Regions from separate parts of the Paenibacillus sp. FSL L8-0436 genome, predicted to be linked through region 1. Evidence: riboswitches for the same ligand, from Rfam matches in the RefSeq annotation. Region 1 holds a riboswitch; each other region holds the start of a gene.

Region 1 (7,765 bases):
ATGTACCACTGCCTCAATGTGGTTACCGCCGCGCAAGATGATCCGCATGCGGTATTGATCCGCGCGGTGGAGCCGCTCACTCCCGCCGATGCGGAGCGGATGGTATCTTACCGGGGCATAACCGTCAAGAAGCCAGCCGACCTGTCGGGCGGGCCAGGCAAGCTCTGCCGGGCGCTGCGGATCGACAAAAGCCTGAATGAAATCCGCCTGGACGTACCGGGCGGGCCGCTCTGGCTGGAGCAGGGCGCAAGCCCCGAAACTCTTGATATTGTACAGGCTCCCCGCATCAATATTCCCTATGCTGAAGAATATGCGGAGCTGCCCTGGCGTTTCTATCTCAGGAACAATCCTTACGTTTCGGTAAATGATAAGCAGGCCAGCTCTTTCAGAGTTTAAAGATCTCCCTGCCTGTTTCGGTAACCCGGAATTGGGTAAAAAATAATGAACCCTAATCAGCCTCTGCTAGCGGACCTCCGCAGGCAGAGGCTTTTCATCTCTTTATTCGCCAAATTCCTATAAATGTATGCGCTTCCCCCGTTCTCTTAACTTACAATTACTGTTATAATCATAGATATCCACACAAAAATATAAAGATGCAAATGAGGGACATGAGATGAAAGATACAGGCATGATCCGGAGTTTAGACAGTCTTGGTAGAATTGTGGTTCCCGTAGAAATCCGCATGACACGTAATATTGACATTGGAGATCCTATCGAGTTTTTCATTCTGAATGAAGAGATTATTGTGCTCAGAAAGTACACCTCTACAGAATGCACTTTTTGCAGAAGTCTTGATCATGTAACTTACTTTAAAGATCAGTTTATTTGCAACAGCTGCCTCAAAGAGCTGGGGGATCCCGGGCTTGTTTCCGATGCGGCAGAGCAACCGGTAAGTCCTGTTGAAGACAACACTGCATTACTGCGTGGCGGCCGGAGAACAAAGACAGAGGAAATGAGCCAGCGTCTCGAGAAGGCCATCGCGGACCATCCGTATGCCAACCAGAAGGAGCTTGCCGAGGTTCTTGGCATCAGCCAGGCCAGAGTCAGCCAGCTAAAGCGCAAGATCAATGCAGCAGGCAGATAAATGAACACAAACATCTTGATTCATCCCTCATGAGCATTCAAAAGGCTTGGCCTTTCCCGTTTCGGGAGGGCCAAGCCTTTTAGCTTGAAACAAAGTATGTTGCGGGGGACATCTCCTATTCCGACAGTGGCGCTTTCAGCTCTTCCGGAGAGGCATTCCACCAAGCTTCATTATGAGAAATCAGCAGTGATTTAAGCGCCGCTCTCTCCACTGTACCGAGCCCCTCCAGAATGATCTTCCGCTTCAGAGCAGCATCCAGCTTGTTCACATGATCGGCAAGAATTTTCCAGCCGCGCCGTGCTTCTGTATCAATCCACATCTCGCAAGCGGTAATTCCCCCGTAGAACTGGCCCTCCGCCGTACGGTCTACAGCTACCCAGACAACCCAGACCTGTCTGCCCGCCGGCACATCCTCGCGGTTCATGGAGAACTTAATCCCCTTCTCTACCTTACTCTTGGCATGCATGGCACCGATATCGATAACTGCTTCACCGCCGTCAATAATAACGGGCGATACATTGTTCAAATCAATGGAGCCTGCGCCGAAGCCTTTATGTTTGCTCTTGGCATTCACAATATTTAAGGCAATCTGTTTCTTGCCCTCCGGTTGTATGTTATCCACAAGTGCACATCCTTTCCTTTCACTAATAATTTAATTTTAGCTAATAATGCGGCGAATGCAAACATATACATCCCGTAGATGCTTGTCACGGGAGGAATCACAGTATGAAGCCACTGTCATTAAGGTACATTATCGTCTCTGCGGCCCTGTCCGCCCTCACTCTGCTGGGAGGGGGAATAGGGGTCCTTTCAGGGTATGGTGCAGAGCACAGCTCTGCCGTTCTAACTGCTGCTGTTCAAAAAGAGGCCAAGTCCCCCGCTGCCCTGCCTAAGCCCAAAGCTGTGCAGCCCGTTCTTCCCGAGAGCACTCCCCTTCCGGTCTCGAAAGCGTTAAGCCAGCGGGTAGTAGAGTATCATATCGACGTGCAGCTGCTGCCGGACACCACCTCTCTAAGAGCCTCAGAGACGGTGACCTGGACTCACCCGGGCCTAAAACCGGTACAAGAACTCTACTTTCATCTTTATCCAAACGCATTTGCTTCTGAAGATACTACGTTTATGAAAGAATCTGGAGGCGAACTCCGGGGTGATGCCATGCCAGCGAACGGATTTGGCAGCATGACCCTGACCGATCTCCGGACTACGGAGGGAGTATCGCTTATGCAGCGGCTGCAATACGTGCAGCCTGATGATGGCAATGTCAATGACAAGACACTCGTAAAGGTGCATCTCCCGCAGCCGGTTAACGGAGGGGAAAGCGTAACGCTTAAGGTCCAGTTTGAAGTTAAGCTGCCCAAAATATTCGCCCGCATGGGTTCCGCCGGCAATTTCGTGATGGCCGGGCAATGGTTTCCCAAACTGAGCGTCTATGAACCTGCCGGTACCCGGGGTGTACAAGAGGAAGGCTGGAATCTGCACCAATATCACGGAACATCCGAATTTTACAGCGATTTCGGTATCTACAATGTAACCATCTCCGTCCCCCCTAATTATATCGTTGGCGCAAGCGGGTTCCCGGTCAAGAGCGCCAAGCTGAAGCAGGATCAGAAGGTGTACCAATTTTATGCGGATGATGTGCATGACTTCGCCTGGGCCGCTTCCCCGGACTTTGTGGTAGCCGAGGAGGCCTTCTCTACAGACCATGTACCGGGCGTGAGAATCAAGCTTTATCTGGACCCGCTGCATAAACATCTGCAGGAGCGTTATTTCCAGGCAGCGAAGGCCGCCCTGACCAACTTCAGCAAATGGTACGGACCTTATCCTTACTCTACATTATCCATCGTCGTACCTCCCAAAGAGGGCAATGGCGCCGGCGGGATGGAATATCCCACGCTGGTTACTGCTTTTGGCGCAGCCGAGGCTTCTCCGGGGACCTCTCTGGAGCGCACGGTCATTCATGAGATCGGCCATCAATATTTCTACGGGATGTTAGCCAGCAATGAATTCGAGGAGGCCTGGCTGGACGAAAGCTTCACTTCCTACGCCGAAGACAGGCTGATGGAGCAGGAGTATGGGGTATCATCCAATCATGTCCTGCAGGCCAGCCTGGTGACATCCTCCCAGCCGCTTGACCTGGAAACCTGGAAATACACTCCTGCCGATTCCTATGCCCGAAATGTGTACATCCGCGGCAAGCTGGTGCTGAAGGATATCGAACAGCAGGTCGGAACCAAGACGATGGATACCCTAATGGCGGCCTATACCCGTAAGTTCCGCTTCCGGCATCCTTCTACCGCTGACTTCCAGAAAATCGTGGAGAAGGTGACCAAAAAATCCTGGCAAGCCTACTTCGACCAATATGTATACAGCGGCGGTTCTCCGGATTTTTCGATTGATCATATTAAAATCTCTGACCCTAAAAAAGAGGGCGGTGATGACAATGCCCGTTACGAAAGCTCAGTAGCGGTCAGCAATAAAGGAAATCAGTATGGTGACGTCCCCATAAAGTTCACCTTCCTGGATGGCTATACCGTCCAGCAGTTTTGGAATGGGAAAGAGAAGGAAACCACCTTTCAGCTAGCCTACAAAGCGCCTCTTTTGTCCGCAGAGATTGATCCGGAGCACTCCATTCTGCTGGAGAGTAAGCATATCAACAATTTTAGACTGGCGGAGCTGGAGCGAAAGACGCTCTCCCGCTGGACGCTTAGCGCAACGAAGCTGCTTGAAACCCTGCTCGGAACTCTTGTCTGGTGAGGTGAAGGATTGTGAAAAGATCGATAACCCGCGGCTGGTACAGCATGAAAGAGCAATTTTATATTCTGATTCTGCTTTTTATCTATCGGCTGCTTTGGGGCTATTTCCTGTACAGATTCGTCAGGTCAGCCCTCATCCCGTTGCTGCTCCGTTATCCCGATACACACGCCGGCGGCAGCGGAGTAGGCAGATTGCTGTATTACATCGAAGGACAGACTGCACTCGGCACAGACCCCGGGGTGCTGCGCTGGCTCTGGTTGCTGCTGGCCCTCTCAGCGCTACGGCTGCTATGCTCCCCCTTTATCCGTGCAGGGCTGCTGCATGAGCTGCACCAGGAGCGCAAAGGGGAGCGGGGAATGTTCTTTTTTCCCGGAATGAAGCTTTACGGACTCCCCGTACTGCTGTTCAGTCTAGCGGAATGGCTTCTGGCCGCAGCACCGCTGTATTGGCTTCTCCCCAAAATGTACGGGCTTCTCCTCAGCGGTATTCTCGATTATACCCTGCTGCTGAGACTGGTTCCTTATGTTCTGGCCTGGCTCCTGTACTTCTACCTGATCCGCATTCTGCTGCTGTACATGCAGTTTGGCTTCACCGGAGGAACAGGCATGTTCTCTTCCTTGCTGGTTGGCCTGAGGGTAATCCTCCCTTCCACCTGTATATCTGCACTGTTCGGCGCCTGCGGCCTGCTTCTGCTGCTGCTCTCCGGAGTGACCGCACTTTTCTGTCCAGGCCTGCCCGCACTGCTGTTCCGGCAATTTTCACCGCTTCCCTCAACGCTGTTCAAAATGTGGAGCATAGCGGGGCAGTATCACCTTTGGTGCAGCAAAACATTTCCATAATAATTACGCCAGTCCCTTGGCATAATAGAAGAGTCACTGCCCCAGATAAAGGGCGGGACTCTTCTTTTGGTTACAACGTGATTTAGGGTATTTGCAAAACTGTAAATCCTCTGGTACAATGATGCCTGTACCAGTAGTAACAACTTTGTAATCTTTTGAAACTAATTTGAAGTAAATGAATGTGCCTTTAAACATTTAACCTTGTCGATACGTCACTGTTTCGGTGCATAAAACGCCAAATTCCCGGCACCGGGAAGTGGGGGAACCATATTTTGGGTGAATTGATCTCGCTTTAGAGGGGTCATAGGGGAACCTTCTACCGAATCCTTAAGCTAACCTCGCAGGCCTTGGAAGGAGTACATCTTTTGAAAAGTCATAATTTTAAGAAGAAATGCACCGCAGCAGCATTAGGGCTGGTGATGGTGTTCACGCTTGGAGCAGGGAGCGCTTTCGCCGACTCCAGAATGGATACGGTTATTACAAAAACACTCGGAACGTCATATAAAACCGGGGGCATAAGCACTGCCGGCTTTGATTGTTCTGGATTCACCAAATATGTATTTAAGAACGTTGGCCTTACCTTGCCCCGCACTTCCAAAGCACAATTCAGCGTTGGAACCGCCGTATCACGGAGTAACCTCCGTTCAGGCGATCTGGTATTCTTCAATACCCTTGGCAATGGAGTCTCCCATGTCGGCATTTATGTCGGCAACGGAAAATTCGCCCAATCTTCTTCATCCCGTGGTGTAACTATCAGTTCAATGAGTCAATCCTACTGGGCCAACCGCTACGTTGGAGCCAAACGAGTAATGAGCACAACAGCTTACAAAGCTATCGCTTACGATTGACATCCCTCAGGAATTCCATCCTCTAATAAATAATTGTAACTTATAGAAATCCGGAAACTGATTATTGCCGTAATCATTTCCGGGTTTTTCCTTTTTGTCTTCCTTATTCTACCTTTTACACGTATTTGAGGTCTGTGAAACACCTTTTTACTAAAAATCCCAACAAATCTAAGTTAAAGCTTACTCAGCGCGTAAATATAAGACCTTTTTAGCAAAGATAACTCTTAAAAAGCGTAAATATTATGCATTAATATGTTTTAAGTGATTGCCAACTGGCGAAGTCTTTGTTACAATTATCGCAGTGAGTTTTTAGTAACATTTTTGTAATTATTGAATCGGGTTTTACAAAGGTTTTGTCATGTATTGGTTAACAAGCTAATCCTAATCAACAGTCATGCCGAGTTCCCTAACCATTAGGGAAACGGGGGAACCGATTTTGGGTGAATTGACCTCCTATTCACAGAGGGGTCATAGGGGACCTTCAACCGAACCCTTAAGCTAACCTCGTAGGCATTTGGAAGGGGTATTCACTTTTGAAGAAGAAGTTAGCAGCAGCAGTACTAAGCTTTTCCATTATGCTTACCATCGGAGCAGGAAGCGCTTTCGCGGATTCCAAAATGGATAAAGTCATCGACAAGACCATCGGAAGTAAATACGTATCCGGCGGTGTATCGACCAACGGCTTTGATTGCTCCGGATTTACAATGTACGTTTTTGATAAGATCGGTATCAATCTGCCACACCAATCCGGTTCCCAATACCAAATGGGTACTGCCATTTCCCGGGATGATCTGAGAGCGGGAGATCTTGTATTTTATAATACAAGCGGTAAAGGTGTTTCCCACGTCGGCATTTATGTCGGTGAGGGCAAATTCGCACATGCTTCATCCTCCCGTGGTGTAACCATCAGCACGATGAGTGACAGCTACTACGTCAACCGCTATGTTGGCGCCAAACGGATCATGAGTACAGATGCTTACCAATCCGTTACTTCTGATTCCCAAGACAATGATGACGTACAATAAGTTGTCGTAAAACGGGCACTCTTCCATGATTTTTGCCGAAATCTGGAGGGGGGGCCTGTTTTTTTTGTCTATAAAATTACTTACCCCTCCCAATATCCGCAAAACATAAATCTCCCCAAATTTCCTCCATTTTATAAAATATTTTTACCACTTTGTCAAGTTTCCGCCTTTCAGAAAATTTCTGAGTCGAATCAGGCCAGTTATGGATATAATTAGGTATAGCCAGTGCTGTTGCTCCCCATGAAAGGAGGCCGGTGGCCTTATGATTAGCTCCCCCGTTACATTCCATGTAGTCCCCATGGAGATCAGCCATGCCGAAGACATCGCCGCATGGAATTACAAAGCGCCTTATAATATTTACGAATGGATGCCTTGGTCCCAAATGGAGGCGCTTGGCATTGAATTTGGCGATCCAGAGCTACGCAGAGACCAGTATGTTTCCGTGGTCAACGAGCAAGGCATCCTTTGCGGCTTTGCGCAGTTGTTTCCGATGGAGGGTGTCGTCAGGCTGGGTATTGGAATGCGCCCCGAACTTTGCGGACACGGTCTTGGCCACATTTTCATGGAAGCCATCGTTCAGGCCGCGCTGAAGCGTTATCCCGAGCGGGAGATTGATTTGGAAGTATTGACCTGGAACCAGCGGGCGATCCGAACCTACCAAAAATGCGGCTTCACGATCACGGATACTTATGAACGCCTTACTCCAACCGGAAATAAGCCATTTTATTGCATGGTCTATGATAAACAACATAACGATCCATTAAATTGAAAATTTTAGTATTGAAATCGTCCACTTTTTTGACACAAATGCTATGATAACGCTTCACCATCCTATATAATGTAGGAAGCAGCTTACATGGAGGGGACGGATGAAGATGCAGAAATGGATCATGGGCGGTTTGTTTTTCGCAGCCTGTGCCTTTGCGGTAGTGCTCTTGTTCACATTACCCGGCAAAGCAGAGGTCGCCGAAGAAAATAACCCGACGATGCCGCAAGTCACACTGGATGCCGCAAGCGCCGAAGCGATTGTACAGGCAAGCTGCATTACCTGCCACGGTGATCAGCTACAGGGCGGTCTAGGCCCTAGTCTGCAGCAGGAAGGCGGCCAGCATAACGCAGAAGAAATCTACACCATTGTTACGAAGGGACGCGGCCAAATGCCGTCTTTCAAGGATAAGCTTGCTCCCGAAGAGATTGCGAATGTCGCCATGTGGC
Region 2 (7,765 bases), 3.4 Mb from region 1:
CTTCCCGGGTACGGCGTTGTTTCCCGGTGGGTGAGCGCAGAGCTTTGCTCATGACAGCTCCCCCTTCCGTTTACTCGCCAAGTAAATAAAGAACGGCACGCCGATCACTGCGATTAAAGCGCCTAGCGGTGTTTCATAAGGCGCGTTAATCATTCTGGCCGCAATATCAGCAAATACAATTAGTAAGCTGCCGAGCACTGCAGAGCAGGGAATAATCCAGCGGTAATCGACGCCAACCAGATAACGTGTAATATGGGGGACAATCAGCCCCACAAAAGCAATCGGTCCAACCGTCGAAACCGCGGAGCCGGCGAGAATCACTACAATAATAATCCCGGCTGTTTGCACTAGCCTGGTCCGCTGTCCAAGTCCCGCCGCTACATCGCGTCCGAGACTAAGGAGTGTAATGGATCGGGAGATCAGCAGAGATCCTATCAGAGCTGCCGCAATCCAGGGAAACAAAATACGAAGCTGTGTCCAATTCGTCCCGCCGATCCCGCCTGCCATCCAGAAGGCAATATCCTGGGACAGATGAAACAGAATCGCGATTCCCTGGCTTACCGCCAGCAGCATAGCACTTACAGCGGCGCCAGCAAGGGTCAGACGCAGCGGGGTTAAGCCGCTATGGGAGAGCGAGCCAATCCCGAACACAAGAATGGCTGCCGCTGCTGCGCCGATGAAGCAGTACAGCATAATGTAGAGAAAAGAAGCAGATGGCGCAAAAGCAAAAGCTAACGCCAATCCTGCGCCGGCACCGGCATTCAGACCCAGCAAGCCGGAATCTGCCAGCGGATTGCGGGTCATGCCCTGCATGATTGCTCCTGCGACGGCGAAACAAGCACCAACCAGCGCTCCCGCCAAAGCACGGGGAATCCGCAGTTCCCGAATAATCTGATGCTGCTGCAGATCCGGATTAAACCGGAAGACTGCCTCCCATACCGTCACCAGTCTAATATCCGCGGAACCCACCGAAACGGAAAGTGCCAGACCAAAGACGACAGCGGCAAGGCCGAAAATCAAAATAACTACCGCAGCAACCGGCCTTGTCTTCAGCGGTTGATCTCCTGACGGATTTGTACTGTTAGTTATAGAACGTGTGGATGACACCATAAGTCTTCCCCTTAATAGGATGAGTTCAATGCTCTAATGAGAACAACTATCATTCTCATTATCGCAAATATCTGAATTATGTACAAGCTTTCACAGCTCGCACTTTCACTGTGAACGATTAAGTTAATGTCCTAAAAAAAGGTGCAGGTCATTGTATCTCAAGATACAAGAACCTGCACATCCCTCCACCGTTGAAGAGTTCTCTCTACACACAGTTAAGGCTGATTATTTCACGAGAAAACTCAAGACATCATCAATGGTTTTGGAATTGGCAATGGCTCCGCTGTACAGCCAGCTGCTTGCCTCGCTAAGTTCATGAACATTTCCAGCCTTAACCGCAGGGATACCCTTCCAGATTGCTCCGTTAAGAATGTCAGAGGCTTCGGTCTTGTCACTGTTCACCAGGAAGATATGATCTGCGGTCAGTTCAGCCAATTTCTCCAGCGTGATCGGATTCCAGGTCGCTCTGGATGCCGCAGGAATTTCAGTAACCAGGTTAGGTTGCTTCAAACCCAGATCCCCGTACACTACGGCACCACTGCTGCGTGTTTCATCTACTATAAAGAAGTTCTTCGACACCAGCCACAGAATGGCGACCGAATCATCACCAATGGAGCTGCTGATTTTGGCTTTTGCATCTGCTGCTTTTTGATCGTAATCCGCAATGGCTTGTTCAGCTTCAGCGCTCTTGTTCAGGAGCTCACCGATTTTGAGCAGCGATTTGCGCCAGTCTTTGCTAATCTTGTCACCAAGGACATAAGTAGGTGCGATTTTGTTCAACTGGTCATACAGACCGTTCTGCACACTGGACTCAGACTGCACAATGTGGAAATCCGGTGCAAAGCTGGTCACAGCCTCCAGCGGAAGATCATAGCTGATGGTTGGCACATCTTTAAGATCAGCAATCAGATATTCCTGGGTTCCGTTTGTCACGGACCACTGCGCTACCGGGGTAACGCCCAGTGTTACCAGGTAGTCTTCCATATAAGAAGCAAGTACGCGCTGCGGATTAGCCGGTACCGTGACTTCATGTCCCATGGCGTCTGTCACCGTTTTCTCTGTAGCCGGTGCAGTTGTTTTCGTTGGCGCTGCCGTTGCTTCAGCAGTAGCCGTAGGTGCAGCGGTAGCTTCCGTTCCAGAATTTGCAGCATTCTCATTATTGCTATTGCCGCAAGCGGACAAGAACAAAGTCATAGCCATACATCCGATCAATGCCAGCTTCATGCTGCCTGATCTCTTATTGTTCGAAAACATTAAAAACCCCTCCTGTATTTACATGCATTAATGGTCAAAGGTGTCCGAGGCCTTCGCCTTACTTTTTAAATGATATTGATTCTCATTATCCCTGTCAACAAAATTATTCGTTCTATAAAAAAAGGTTGCCTCCGCAAGCTACGGAAACAACCTCTGCTAACCATATTTATCTGCCTATTTGTGCAAATGATAGGGCACTGTTGCTACAACTATATCTTTTTGATTCATTAGATAAGAGCGAATGAACAGGCTGGTCTGATTATGCAGGATCGCCTGCCACCAATGTTTGGTAATGAACTGTGGAATCAATACGGTAATATGGTCTGTAGTAGCGGTCTTCCACTCTACGGTATCGATAAATTTCACCAGTGGGCGGAGAATGCTGCGGTAACGGGAACGAAGCACGATCAGGCGTACACCCGGGTTCCATTCCTCCCATTTTTGCTCCATCTTGTGAATCTCCTCTTCATCAAAACCAACGTAGACTGCCACCACATTATCTGTTAACGACTTCGCGTAACTGATCGAATGCAGCACAGCGCGTGTAACACCCGCAACCGGAACAACAACGGTACTTCCTTTAATCAGCGGTTTATCCGTGGCAGGACAAATGCGAAGCTGATCAGCTATATTCATATAATGACGGTGAATGCGGTGGAATACGAACATGACAACCGGCAGGAAGATGAAGGCCATCCAGACGCTGGAAAACTTGGTGATGATAAAGATAAGCGTAATCGTCAGGGTAGTCAGCATACCAATTGTATTGACTACAAATTTATTCTGCCAGCCTTTCGGCTTCGTTTTGAACCAGTGCACCATCATGCCAAGCTGCGACAGCGTAAAAGGGATAAATACTCCGACTGCATACAGCGGAATCAGCCCTTCTGTATTTCCGTGGAAAGCAGCTACAAGCACAGCCGACAATACTCCGAGAAAGATAATACCATTAGAGAAGCCAAGACGGTCTCCCCGGACCATGAAGGCATGAGGCAAATATTTATCTTTGGCGAACATGAACGCAAGCAGCGGAAACGCCGAGTAAGCTGTATTCGCCGCCAGGAACAAGATGACGGCCGTTATCCCTTGGATGAAAAAGTACAAACCGCCCCGGCCAAACGTAGATTCGGCAATTTGCGACACGACGGTGGATTTCTCATTAGGAGTAATCCCATACCAGTACGCCAGCAGTGTAATGCCGGTGAACATCAATCCGAGGATGCCTCCCATCAGCATCAAGGTTTTGGCGGCGTTTTTTTCCGCTGGAGCTTTAAAATTCGGAATGGCATTCGACACCGCTTCTACCCCGGTGAGTGCCGAACAACCGGAACTGAAGGCTTTGAGCAATAGGAACAGGCTGACGTTGGAAACGGCGGAACCGATCTCCGGGATTTCGGCATGAGCGCCGCCTGTAATATATTTGTACACCCCGGCAATGATGAGTACAAAGATAGAGACCACGAACAGATACACCGGGATGGCAATAAATGAAGCGGACTCCGTCACCCCGCGGAGATTAATAATCGTCAAGATCAGAATGACGGAGACTGCAATAAGCACAGTATGATTATGAAGACTCGGAAAGGCCGATGTGATCGCATCCGTTCCCGCCGAAGCACTAACTGCAACCGTAAGAATGTAATCTACCAATAAAGAGCCGCCAGCCAAGAGGCCGGTAGGAACGCCCAGATTGCTTTTTGCCACGATATACGCTCCGCCGCCTTGCGGATAGGCAAAGATGGTCTGGCGATAGGAAAAAATAAGGATGGCCAGCAGGCCCAATACGGCTAATGCAATCGGCAATGAATACCAGATGGCGGTGAAGCCCGCGGCCACCAGTACAATCAGAATTTGCTCCGTTCCGTAGGCCACAGACGAGAGTGCATCGGAAGACAGAACAGCCAGTGCTTTCACCTTGGATAACTTTTCATGATCGAGTTCGTTCGACTTCATCGGACGCCCGATCAATAGTCGTTTTACCTTGCTTACCATTGTAGTAACAGTTCCTCTCTTTGTTGAGTTGAAACGGTAATACCGCGCGCCGTTTTCATTGGCAGGTTTCATAAATGCAGGCACAAAAATAAGCATACGGAAATGATCCGCATGCTTACGCATGCTCATTATCCCACCCTTGCTTACGAGGTTAGCTGGCGGATTCGGGCTGTGGTAGCCCTACGGTTCCGGTCATACTGACCTGCCTCCGATTCACCCCATTGACGTTGCCGCCAAGTTTGGTTCCCCCGTTTTTCCTTGCGGAAAATTCAGCGCATATTCAACTTCTCACAAGGACTAATAATAGTCTACAATAGCTTTTCAGTAAAGCGGTGAAAAAAATGAAAAAAGAATGAAAAAACATCCAAAAAGCTCAAATCCAAGATCGGGGATAAGTGGATCTTTCATTCTCTTTCATTATCCCAGCGTTCCGTGATTTTTGAGTGTTTTGGATGTTAATTGTGACAGAAATTAAGGAAATATTTATGCTCTAAATTCTGCAAAGCCTTTTCTTATTCTGCTGGCTCTTCTTGGCGCCCGGTCCAGAGCAAAATTGCGATTAGAGCAAAAGCAATCAACGCAAGCAGAGGTACCGTAATGAACCCTAAAAAGTTCAAATAATCCTCATTGCAGGGTACACCAATTGTGCATGGCAAGATTTTACTGAGTGCAGGGATTTTCTGCTCCGCGTAATGGTACAGGGAGATGCTCCCGCCTATCAGACATAAAGGCAGCACATAAGGAATGATGCGTTTATCTCCCCGGTACGTGGCAATTCCGAGCAGAATCAGCTGAGGATACATAAAGATACGCTGGAACCAGCATAGCCTGCAGGGTTCATAATGCAGCACTTCACTAAGATACAAGCTTCCTGCTACAGCAATTACAGAAACAAACCAGGCCAGATACAGGCAGTGGCGTCTGCAGAAGGTAGAGAATTTCATCATTTGGCATCCGCCGAATCAAGGGCGATTTGCACCTGCGAGTCGATGGCTTTGATATCAAAGGCCTTGTCTACCTTGACTCCATTAACAAATACAGTAGGAGTAGAGGTCACTTTGCTGTCTTCGGCCAGCTTCATATCTCTCTGCAGTTCACTTTCATAGGTGCGTTCCTCAATGTCTTTACGCAGGAGGTCAAAATCTATCGGCAGGTTCTCTTTCTGCGCCAGGCTTACCAGGTAATCAGCGGTCGCCCACTCTTCGCTCTCCTCGCCCTGATTAGCATAGATTGCGTCATAATAGGTCCAGAAAGCTTCACTGTTCTGATGATAGACAGACAAAGCTGCTAATGAAGCTGTTTCGGAATCCGGTCCAATAAAGGCCATATTTACGAAGTAAAAGGCTGCTTTGCCCGGAGTTACGTATTTTTCAACAAGCTGAGGTTTGATGGTACCGGTAAAATCTGAACACGCCGGACATTTATAATCCCCGAATTCGACAATTTTGACTGGAGCATCCTCTTTTCCAAGTCTATGCATCTCGCTGTAATTAAAGTCAGAGTTCCCTTTTGGAATCAGCATGATAAGAGCGACAAAGATAATGATAACGGCTGCTACTGTGCTGAAGATCAGAATTCTCGTTTTTTGCTTCTGCTTTTCCTGTTCTGCCCTGCGCTTCTCCTGCTTGCCCTGTTGGGGAGCCGCGGCACTGTTTCGTTTGTTTTTGCTCAAAGAGAGTTCCTTTCCGTCCACTCAGGACCCGGGTAATGAAAGTCATATAATTTAAAATTATATAATTAAAGTTCTCTCTTTGGCAAACTTCCATAACAAACTTCAGCTCACACCGCCTTTGTTTTCAACTTACTGTTCGGGGTCTCTCCTTCCTTGCTGAAAAGCTGTTCCTTAGCCAGGTCCATCGGATGCAGGGGGATTCTAAAGATGAATTCCGTCTTTCCATCCTGCGGGGAATCGACCCATATCGTACCGTTCATCAAATCAATCAGCTTCTTGCAGATAGCTAGCCCAAGCCCCGTTCCAGGGTATTTCCGGCTGTGAGAGGCATCCGCCTGGGAGAAGGGCTGAAACAGCAGCGGAAGCTTGTCGGGTGAAATGCCGATGCCTGTATCTTTCACCCTAAACTGCAATTGTTCTGAGTTTCCCTCCGTACGGCACAGTTCCACTACTACGTTAATCTCACCTGTATGGGTGAATTTAACGGAATTTCCAATCAAGTTCACAAGAATTTGCCGAATTCGAGCGCTGTCTCCAACTAAATGGTCAGGGATGGCCTGTGCAACCTGGAGTGTGAGATTTAATGCTTTCTCTTTACATACGACCTCGTACAGATTCATACATTCCCTAAGCAGCACTGACAGCTGAAAAGGCTCCTTATGCAGCTGCAGGCCGTCAGCCTCCAAGCGGGAAATATCCAGAATATCACTAATCACATTGAGCAAGGCATGACTGCTTCTATTTTGCAGCTTCAACAAATCCTGGTGCTCCTGATGATGAATCTCGTCAGCGAGCAGCTGATTTATTCCGATGATCCCGTTTAACGGCGTTCTGATTTCATGGCTCATAGTAGCCAGAAATTCGCTTTTCATCCGGACAGCACTTTCAGCCGCTTCTTTGGCAATAATCAGCTCCTGCTGAAACAGGGCAAGCGCGGTCACATCTTCGGCAACGATATAGACAAACCGCTCCTTCTCATTTACCAGCGGAAAAACCGTTGCACTGCAAATCAGCCTGACTCCATTTTTCATTCTCACCGCGAGCTCCAGCTTCGCCGAATGCCCTAACGATGCCCGCTTCACTGCCTCCTTAAGTGCAATTTCATCTTCAAGGCTGTACATTATATTTTTGTAATCTCTCAGTTCTTCTTTACCGTAACCAGTCGTCTGACGTAATGCCGGATTTGCGCTTACAATCTTCTTGCGTACCGGGTCGATGCAGAGCACTATATCCGGACTGAACTCAAACAACGCTACATAACGTTGCTCGTTAAATTTTGCCGAGATGATTACACGCTTCCGGTCCCTGTACAAAAGTGCCAATACAACCGCTACAATGGCAATAAATGAACCTCCCAGAATCATCCCGAGCAGTGAATCCTCCAGAAACAGAGCATCCCCGGCATAGGTAACGCGATCTGAGGTAATGAAAGAAACCCCTGCCATCGCTGCATAATGTGTACCGGTCAAGGCTCCAGTCAGGGTAAGCACAAGTATTATTTTTTTGGCAGAAAAGATGTTATAGGCATTCTCCAGCCACTTTGGATCATAAGAGGCTGTAATGACAGGAACAATAAGCGAGAATAAGACAGACATTATGATGGAGAATAGACTTTGCTGATAGATTGCAGAATACTGCATAGCCATAATTCCGCTGTAGTGCATGATGAGCAGCCCCCCGCTAAAGAGCAGCCCGCCTAAGCCAAGATAGACTCTGCTGCGTGTACGAGGGTTATTA
Region 3 (7,765 bases), 500 kb from region 1:
ATGAGACAGAAGTTTCTTTTGCTTCGGATTCAGAGAATGTAAAACATGAAAAAATTAAGAAGGAGGTTTTTTCGAAATATAAAATAAAAGAATAATGATTTATTTATGATACCAAATAATAATGAGCTGCATTATGCGCGCATTGAAAAGTGATCATAGGTTTTAACTAAGGAAGCCGTGGTTCGGAAACTGCGGCTTCCTTTAGTTCGCCCAGCATGGGTGCTATCTTTAGAGTTCATGTCCAGAATGGTGAAGGCAATATTAGCCATTAGCTTAGACAAGGGTTTCCACCGTGAACTGAGTCAGTACCTTTAAGCTGGTGCGGATACTTCTCGCTGGCGGATACACCAGTCTTTCAAACGATAGATAGATGGTTTCGAAGGAAGCTGCAAATGTGCCTTTGGAAGCACTGGAAGAACCCACGAATCAAAGCTGTTGACTATGATGCCTCTGTTTGCGTTCTAAGGCTTGTTTCTATACGTCTCTACATATAGAGAATGGAGAGTTCAGGATCCTGCTGGTTAAATGAAGGGTTATAGTGTACCTTATTTAATAAGATAAGGAGTGGTAATCTTGAAAAAAAACAATCAAATCCCCGCGATCCTCGCAGCTTCAATTCTGCTGATTCTGCTCAGCAGCATGCTTAAGCCGGAGGGCTCTACCCTGCTGGGTGTGCTGCAGACGTTAATGCTCGGAGTGGGCTTGCTGGGCTGCTGTACAGCGGCCTGGAGATTCGCCAAAGGCGGCAAGGGCAAGAGCTGAGTATAAATAGAAAAGGCCGCAGCACTATGCTGCGGCTTTTTCATGCGCTTTGACAAGTTGCTATATTCCATACGCAGCTATACAACAAACAAGTTTGCTTCAGGCCGCAACGTTTCCAACCGGCACATTTGCTCGCGCACATGTCTCAGCCGGGTTTTCAGCACTGGCACGCTTTGCTCAAGAATGGTGCTGATTGCCGGCAGGGGCAGCAGCATGCCGTACCATAACACCTGCACAATCTGATCCTCCCAGGCTAATCCATTGGAAACAAAGAGGCTGCACTCCTCTGCAGCCCGGGAGCATTGCTGAATGCACTCCCGGTACGCATCCAGAGAGAAAGGCTGCGGGATGAAATCATCATGAAGGTACCGGGTATAAAGCTCAGTGAAGGTCTTCATCGCAGTCTTTTCAGCAACGGCACCCTCTCCCAGCAGCAGACTGGTGAGTGCATAAATATTTCCGGTGTTCTTTTGGACATATTCCGCAAACCCGCTGGCAGCTGTCCATTCCGGGGATAATGGGTCTGGCATGTCTTCACGTTCCTTCCTGAATAAGAAATTATAAGATGGAGAAATAAGCGATGGATCTGTCCATTAGCTCGGCTATGTCCGGTTCCTGCCAGCTGCCTTTATGCAGCAGGGAACTTGAAGGTTTATAGTACATCCGTCTGAAGGGGGGCGTACCGCCGGCCCCAGCTGTACGGGAATAGGGGACCATTTGCAGATGTGACGTGACGACCTTGCCTTGCAGCTTGGCTTTTAAATCCAGCAGGGCCGTTTGCACGATTTCTTGCTGACCCGGCTCCCACTGCGCACCTAGCTGCTGTACAATTTCTATGGCTTCTTCCAGCCTGTGATTGCGTATACTTCTCAGAAAGCTGCTCCATTTAATGACGTCAAAATGATCGCCTTCCGCAGACAGTATCCCCGCTCCCCAGCTGCACCCAGCCTTGCACGTAAGCTTCAGCACACCATACCGGCATTTGCCGGATGACTCCGTGGCATGATGGAATGGCCAGGGGGCATCGAATACAAACACTTCTATACGTAACAGCCTGCGCTGGTTCATTTCGTTTTCCCTCCTACCCATTTATAAGCTGCAGCCTCAGCACAAAAAACCGCAGCAGAGGAGGACCTCTGCTGCGGTTTTGGTACAGGCTTAAATACACCTGGCGCAAAAACGTGGCGGATCAAGGTTCTCTCTAGTCGCTTACGGGGTTAGCTGTCGGATTCGGACGGTGAGAGTCGCCCTACCTAATGAGACCACAGTCTCCTTCGGATTCACCCCAAGAAAGATAAGGTAATGGATAATATGAAGCTTATCCCTTCTTATCTTCCAGGTAAGGCCCTGCGGGCCTGATGGTTCCCCCGTTTCCCGCATTGCGGGAATTCAGCGTTCATATCGCATTTCATGTATTGGATTCAAACCGAATCATACTCTTTTCGCATGAGCTTTGTAAAAAGGAAAAAACATTCTTCTGAGCCGATTTTCAGGGGATTATGGCAAAAGACACGATAAGAAGTGCTAAAAGGGTATTTATCAACGATTTTCAGCTTTTTATCTCGTGTATACGACTGCTTTTGATTTAGGGTGATCAGAGCACAAAAGGCAATTTGCTCAACATCGGGTGAATAAAATCACAACGCTGTATGCTTTTTCGCAAATCGTTGATAAGCCGAGTAAATAAGAGTAATGATGAGATTGAGGCTTAAGTAAGCGCTACCTGATCTGGAATGGGTTTACTAAATGCATTATTTTGGCAGGTTTGGCGGTTTACAAGGCCGTGACCGCCAGAGTATGATTACTTCTGTTTACTACACAATCGAATACGCAGTCCGCTTAATTTCCGTTATGGAAAGCGGGGGAACCAACAATCGGCAGCCGATGTGAGAGTCGGAGCCGGTTATGGGGTGAATCCTGTGAAAGTGCGAGAGAATGCTCGCATGGATACAGGTAGGGCGACTCTCACTGCCCGAATCCGACAGCTAACCTCGTAAGCGTATTAGAGAGGATGAGCACAATGTGACCGTTAATTGGACCACAGAGGGAATTCCTTTGTGGTTTTTTGCTGTGTTCGTACGGGCAAATGAATGGAAGTCCTAGGCCGGAGGAGAGGAAGATATGGCGAATTCGGAAGAATATGTACTCATTAACGCTCCGACTAAAGCGGGGGAGCATTTTATCAAAATCTTAAAGTTCAGAGGCTACAAGATCGCAGGAATCGCCAACAATGCGGCGGAGAAGCGGCGTCTGGAGGAGCTGGGAATCGAGGTCAATCTTGTGGTGGACACACATCATCAGAATACATGGTTCCGCCCCTCTTTTCCGGTAGGAAGAGTATTTCTGTTCGAGAGCAGTGTGACCTTATGCTGCCGGTATATCCAGATGTGCCGGACCTGGACGACAAAACCAATATACGTAATTACGACTTCGATGAATCCCAGACTGGTCTATAAAGGACTTGGAGCGGATTCCGTCATCTATTCCCACAGCGGAAATGTCTCTTTTCTGGCGGATGTCTCAACGAATCCGGGATAAGGCCAAATAAAAGGGCAAATAAAAGGCATCCCCTGGACAGAGGTCCAAGGAGATGCCTTTTTCAAAATACAAATATTTATATGCCTCACGCTATGAATTATTCAGCGGTTGCTCCAATAAGCTGCTTAAGTTCGGAAACGTTGAAGCCTTTGACTGCGCGGCCTTCGTACACAGTAACAGGCACACCCATGAAGCCCAGCTTCTCGACTTCTTCCTGATACACTGTACTTGTCATAACATCACGCACCTCGAAGCTAAAGTCTTGCTCAGTCAGCCACTGTTTCACTTGATTGCAGTCGCTGCATCCTGTGGTGGAATAGACAATTACCGGCTGGCTCATTGGCTTACAGCTGCCTTGATGGCGTCCCGGGTGATTTTCCAATGGGAGGTGTTCCAGCGCACTTCGCCGTCTTCCAGCAGGAAGATCTGCGGAGATTCATGCTTGATCCCGAAATCTTCGGCAATCTGATTGGACAGCGGACGGTCTTCAATCACATGCACAATGGCAGCTGGAGTCTCGGAGCCTTGCACATAGGCTGTGAATTCCTCATTGGCCTTGGCGCTGATCGGGCAGGTAGTGCTATGCTTGAAAAGCAGTTTTTTACCTGGTTGCGCAACATATTGCTGCAGTTCTTCCAGAGTATGAAGTTGTTGGATAGACATCGGTATCTCACCTTCCTATAAGTACTTGTAACTACGATTGTAACATAGTTCAAAATTAAATCAAAAAGGAAGTTAGAGCAACTCTTTCAGTGGAATTACAGTCCCATGAAGGACGTTGAAAAAACGTGACTGCCATGCTAATGTGAGAGAGATGCCGCGTGTATCCTGAAGAATCGTAAAGGGTGTGTCCATAATCATGAAAAGGGTTGCTTTTGTTACCGGTGCTGACCGTGGTTTAGGTTTTTTTCTGGCAAGCTGGCTTCTAGAGAACAAATATTCCGTATTTGCCGGTCAGTATATGAAGGAGTCGGAATCGCTGGACGCACTGAAAAAGCAGTACCCGGACCGATTAACTCTGATCCCGCTGGATATCAGCGACCGTGAGAGTGTCAAGCAAGCGGCACGCAGCATTTCGGGCAGTACCGTTCATGTTGATATGATTATCAATAATGCCGGTATTATTCATAGAGCTGATGATGCCACGATGCTTGTTGATATGGACGATGAAGCCATGGCTCACATTTATAATGTAAACACGCTTGGTTCTTTGAGGGTCAGTAATGAATTGATGGGCCTGTTAATGCAGAGCAAGCAGAAATTGATTGTTAATATCTCCTCAGAAGCCGGAAGCATTGGCCGGAACAAACGGATTAATATGTACGGATACTGTATGTCCAAAGCGGCGCTTAATATGCAGTCCTCCCTAATACACAACCATTTGAAGGTGATGGGCGGGCAGGTTATGGTCTTTCACCCCGGCTGGCTGCAGTCCTATATGAATGGTGAGAAGGCTCTGGAGGCACCTATTTCTCCTGAAGAGTCGGCGCGTAAGATTATGAATATCGTGCAGGAGCACAAGAAATATATGGGTGAGGAGCCGGCTTATCTCGACCTGGACGGCAATGCCTGGCCCTGGTAACTATACACGAAGAGAAGCAGGAAGAGAGGCGGGAAGAACATGTCTGAAGGGAAAGCACTTGCACTTGGCAGCTACAGTGAGGTGAAATACCATCCTTTTGCCGGTGTGGATCACGAGATTAAGCGCATTCTGTCACCTGATCTGCAGGTGGAGGCTTCCGAAGATTACAGTCTCCTGAACAAAGACAACCTTGAGGGATTGAAGCTGGTTATCGCCTATACCGAATTTTCCGATCAGAAAATAGCCCCGGAGCAAAGTGCCGCTTTGCTGTCTTATGTAGCGGGGGGCGGAGGTCTGCTCGTTGTACATAACGGAATCTCCCTGCAGCGGAATCAGGAGCTGGGCGCCATGCTGGGCGCGCATTTCACCCATCATCCGGAATACACCTCCCTGCATATGAAAATACCGGAACACGGGCATCCCATTATGCAGGGGATCAGCGAATTCGTCATCGAGGACGAGCCGTACTACTTTGAAATGCATCCCTATTTTGAGACGACTGTACTGGCAGAGTACCTTCATGAAGGGGCCATGCGTCAGGCAGCCTGGTGCCATGAGTTCGGACTTGGCCGTGTAGTTTATCTGATGCCGGGGCATCATTTGCCTTCCTTCTCGGCAGAGCCGTTCCGCCAGATGATCCGCCAAGGCGGAATGTGGGCAGCGGGTCTGCTGTAACTCCTACCTTTGAATCGTTTTCGCACATCAAAACAGCTGCACGTTCCCCAAAAGGAGCATGCAGCTGTTTTTTTGATGTATGAATGTTCCAGCTTCGGTCAAAATAGGGTTACGAATAAAAAGGGGGACGCATGGAATGTGGAAGATGCTATGGGATCTTGTGCCCGGCTGGAAGGTGCTGTTTCAAGGTTTTGTCATCTTCGTCGTTCCGGTCGTCTTAACCCGCCTAATGATCTGGCTCCGAATGAAAGAGGGTAAGGCGAGCACCCGGGGAATGCGGGCTGAAGGCAAAAAGGGCGGGGGTGTTCCAAGCTCCGAAGATACGGGGGAGGCGGATCAGACCAGCATCGCTGTGCAGAATAAAAAATCCGCCGCAGCCGCACCCCTTGTTCAAAACAACGCTGGACAGGCAACTCCTTCCCTGACCTATACCGGAGAGTTCCAACATGATGTTCAGTCCTTCAGGGAGATAAGTACCGATATGTCCGACGTCAATGTCAGAGAGCTGCGCATCGGAAGCCTGGAAATCAAGGCGGCGCTGTTTTTTGTGGATGGACTTACAGACAAAGAAGGCATGGACCAGAACATCCTGATGCCCTTGATGAACACAGTGCGGCCCTTTGAAGGCATGAGTACAGCCCCGCCAGCAGAGATATTGAAAGGAATTATCGTGCATCAGGTAGTACAGGTCTCGGAAATTGCATATACCGACCAGCTGAGACTCTCGCTGCAAAAGGTATTGTTCGGCTCTGCGGTATTGTTAATTGACGGAATGTCGGAGGTTCTTATACTAGGTACCCCGAAAGGCAACACAAGAAGTGTGGAGGAGCCGATATCGGAGGCGCTTCTTCGCGGTCCGCGGCTGGGGTTCAATGAAACGCTCAGTGATAACACGGCGATGCTGCGCAGACACGGGCAGAGCACGGAGCTGGCCATGATTTCTTTTACCGTGGGCGAGCGAATTGAGAAGGAATTGGTGCTGACCTATCTGAAAGGCGTTGCCAACGATGAGCTGATTAAGGAAATCACCCGGAGAATCAAAACGATCAACATAGATGATGTCCAGGAATCGGGATATTTGGAACAACTCATGGAAGACAACTACCTCAGCCCCTTTCAGCAGATCCAGAACACAGAACGGCCGGACCGGGTCATGGCGGCGCTGCTGGAGGGAAGAGCGGCCATTCTTCTGGACGGCACACCGTTTGCGCTGATAATGCCGACTACCTTCGGAATGCTGCTGCAATCACCGGAGGATTATTATGACCGCTGGTTTTCGGGTTCACTATTGCGGCTCCTGCGTTTTTTTGCCGCATCAGTCTCGCTGTTTGCTCCGGCGCTCTACATCTCTTTCCTCTCGTTTCATCCCGGGCTGATTCCTACCAAACTGGCGATTTCAATCATCAGCTCCAGGCAGGGGGTCCCCTTTGCTACATTAATTGAAGCGCTGATTATGGAAATCTCTATCGAAATATTGCGTGAGGCCGGCCTGCGCCTGCCCAAACCCATTGGACCGGCCATGGGCATTGTCGGAGGTCTGATTATCGGCCAGGCAGCGGTGGAGGCGGGGATTGTCAGTCCGATTCTGGTCATTGTCGTTGCGGTTACAGCGATCTCCTCTTTCTCGGTTCCCATGTACAGTGCGGGGATTACCTTGCGTTTTCTCCGTTTCCTGGCGATGTTTTTCGCTGCTGTATTCGGACTTTATGGCGTTGTTATGTTTTTCCTCCTGCTCAGCAGCCATTTGATTAAGCTGAAGAGCTTCGGGGTTCCCTATTTAAGCATGGTTACTCCCTACAGGATGAGCGACCTGCGCGATTTTATTATCCGCATCCCCCTGCAATTGATGAAGCGCCGTCCGGCACTGCTGCAGCCGAAGGATCCAATACGTAAAAAATAAACGAGAATTCAGGAGACTGAGGTGAGAACCATGAATGCGAAAGTACAGGATAGCATCACGACGAGCCAAGCGACCATTATTATGGTCAATTACATCCTCGTAGCAGGCGTATTCACCCTTCCCCGGACAACTGTACAGGCCGCCGGCACTCCTGATGTATGGATATCACTCATTGTGAGCGCCTTGCTGTCCATGGTGGCCGGCACGGTAATTGTCCTGCTTAGCCAGCGGTTTCCGGGCAAGACCTTTTATCAGTACAGCAGAATCATTATCGGCAAGCCGCTTGCAGCGATTCTGGGAGTGGTCAT

What was found. A riboswitch is a leader RNA that binds a small molecule or an ion and turns the genes downstream of it on or off. The one in region 1 is predicted to bind cyclic di-AMP.
Region 2: it holds a riboswitch for cyclic di-AMP, as region 1 does, so the genes downstream of both, NSS79_RS18590 (APC family permease) here and NSS79_RS00510 (C40 family peptidase) in region 1, are expected to answer to the same signal.
Region 3: it holds a riboswitch for cyclic di-AMP, as region 1 does, so the genes downstream of both, NSS79_RS02865 (hypothetical protein) here and NSS79_RS00510 (C40 family peptidase) in region 1, are expected to answer to the same signal.

Annotation. Positions count from the first base shown of each region.
Region 1 covers NZ_CP151955.1:103,137-110,901, reverse strand. The annotation lists gene NSS79_RS00535 (DNA-3-methyladenine glycosylase) at 1-396, shown strand, start outside; gene NSS79_RS00530 (AbrB/MazE/SpoVT family DNA-binding domain-containing protein) at 614-1,084, shown strand; gene NSS79_RS00525 (YwhD family protein) at 1,200-1,706, opposite strand; gene NSS79_RS00520 (M1 family metallopeptidase) at 1,811-3,838, shown strand; gene NSS79_RS00515 (hypothetical protein) at 3,850-4,677, shown strand; cyclic di-AMP (ydaO/yuaA leader) riboswitch at 4,901-5,039, shown strand; gene NSS79_RS00510 (C40 family peptidase) at 5,097-5,525, shown strand; cyclic di-AMP (ydaO/yuaA leader) riboswitch at 5,911-6,053, shown strand; gene NSS79_RS00505 (C40 family peptidase) at 6,101-6,550, shown strand; gene NSS79_RS00500 (GNAT family N-acetyltransferase) at 6,813-7,319, shown strand; gene NSS79_RS00495 (cytochrome c) at 7,426-7,765, shown strand, end outside.
Region 2 covers NZ_CP151955.1:4,096,785-4,104,549, forward strand. The annotation lists gene NSS79_RS18575 (iron ABC transporter permease) at 1-52, opposite strand, end outside; gene NSS79_RS18580 (iron ABC transporter permease) at 49-1,110, opposite strand; gene NSS79_RS18585 (iron-hydroxamate ABC transporter substrate-binding protein) at 1,336-2,364, opposite strand; gene NSS79_RS18590 (APC family permease) at 2,539-4,356, opposite strand; cyclic di-AMP (ydaO/yuaA leader) riboswitch at 4,482-4,641, opposite strand; gene NSS79_RS18595 (disulfide oxidoreductase) at 4,869-5,300, opposite strand; gene NSS79_RS18600 (thioredoxin domain-containing protein) at 5,300-6,028, opposite strand; gene NSS79_RS18605 (ATP-binding protein) at 6,136-7,765, opposite strand, start outside.
Region 3 covers NZ_CP151955.1:603,239-611,003, forward strand. The annotation lists gene NSS79_RS02845 (hypothetical protein) at 1-95, shown strand, start outside; gene NSS79_RS02850 (hypothetical protein) at 363-494, shown strand; gene NSS79_RS02855 (hypothetical protein) at 574-762, shown strand; gene NSS79_RS02860 (hypothetical protein) at 840-1,292, opposite strand; gene NSS79_RS02865 (hypothetical protein) at 1,321-1,830, opposite strand; cyclic di-AMP (ydaO/yuaA leader) riboswitch at 1,955-2,167, opposite strand; cyclic di-AMP (ydaO/yuaA leader) riboswitch at 2,589-2,777, shown strand; gene NSS79_RS02870 (hypothetical protein) at 2,884-3,300, shown strand; gene NSS79_RS02875 (glutaredoxin family protein) at 3,398-3,640, opposite strand; gene ytxJ (bacillithiol system redox-active protein YtxJ) at 3,637-3,963, opposite strand; gene NSS79_RS02885 (SDR family NAD(P)-dependent oxidoreductase) at 4,160-4,882, shown strand; gene NSS79_RS02890 (ThuA domain-containing protein) at 4,922-5,557, shown strand; gene NSS79_RS02895 (spore germination protein) at 5,694-7,457, shown strand; gene NSS79_RS02900 (spore germination protein) at 7,488-7,765, shown strand, end outside.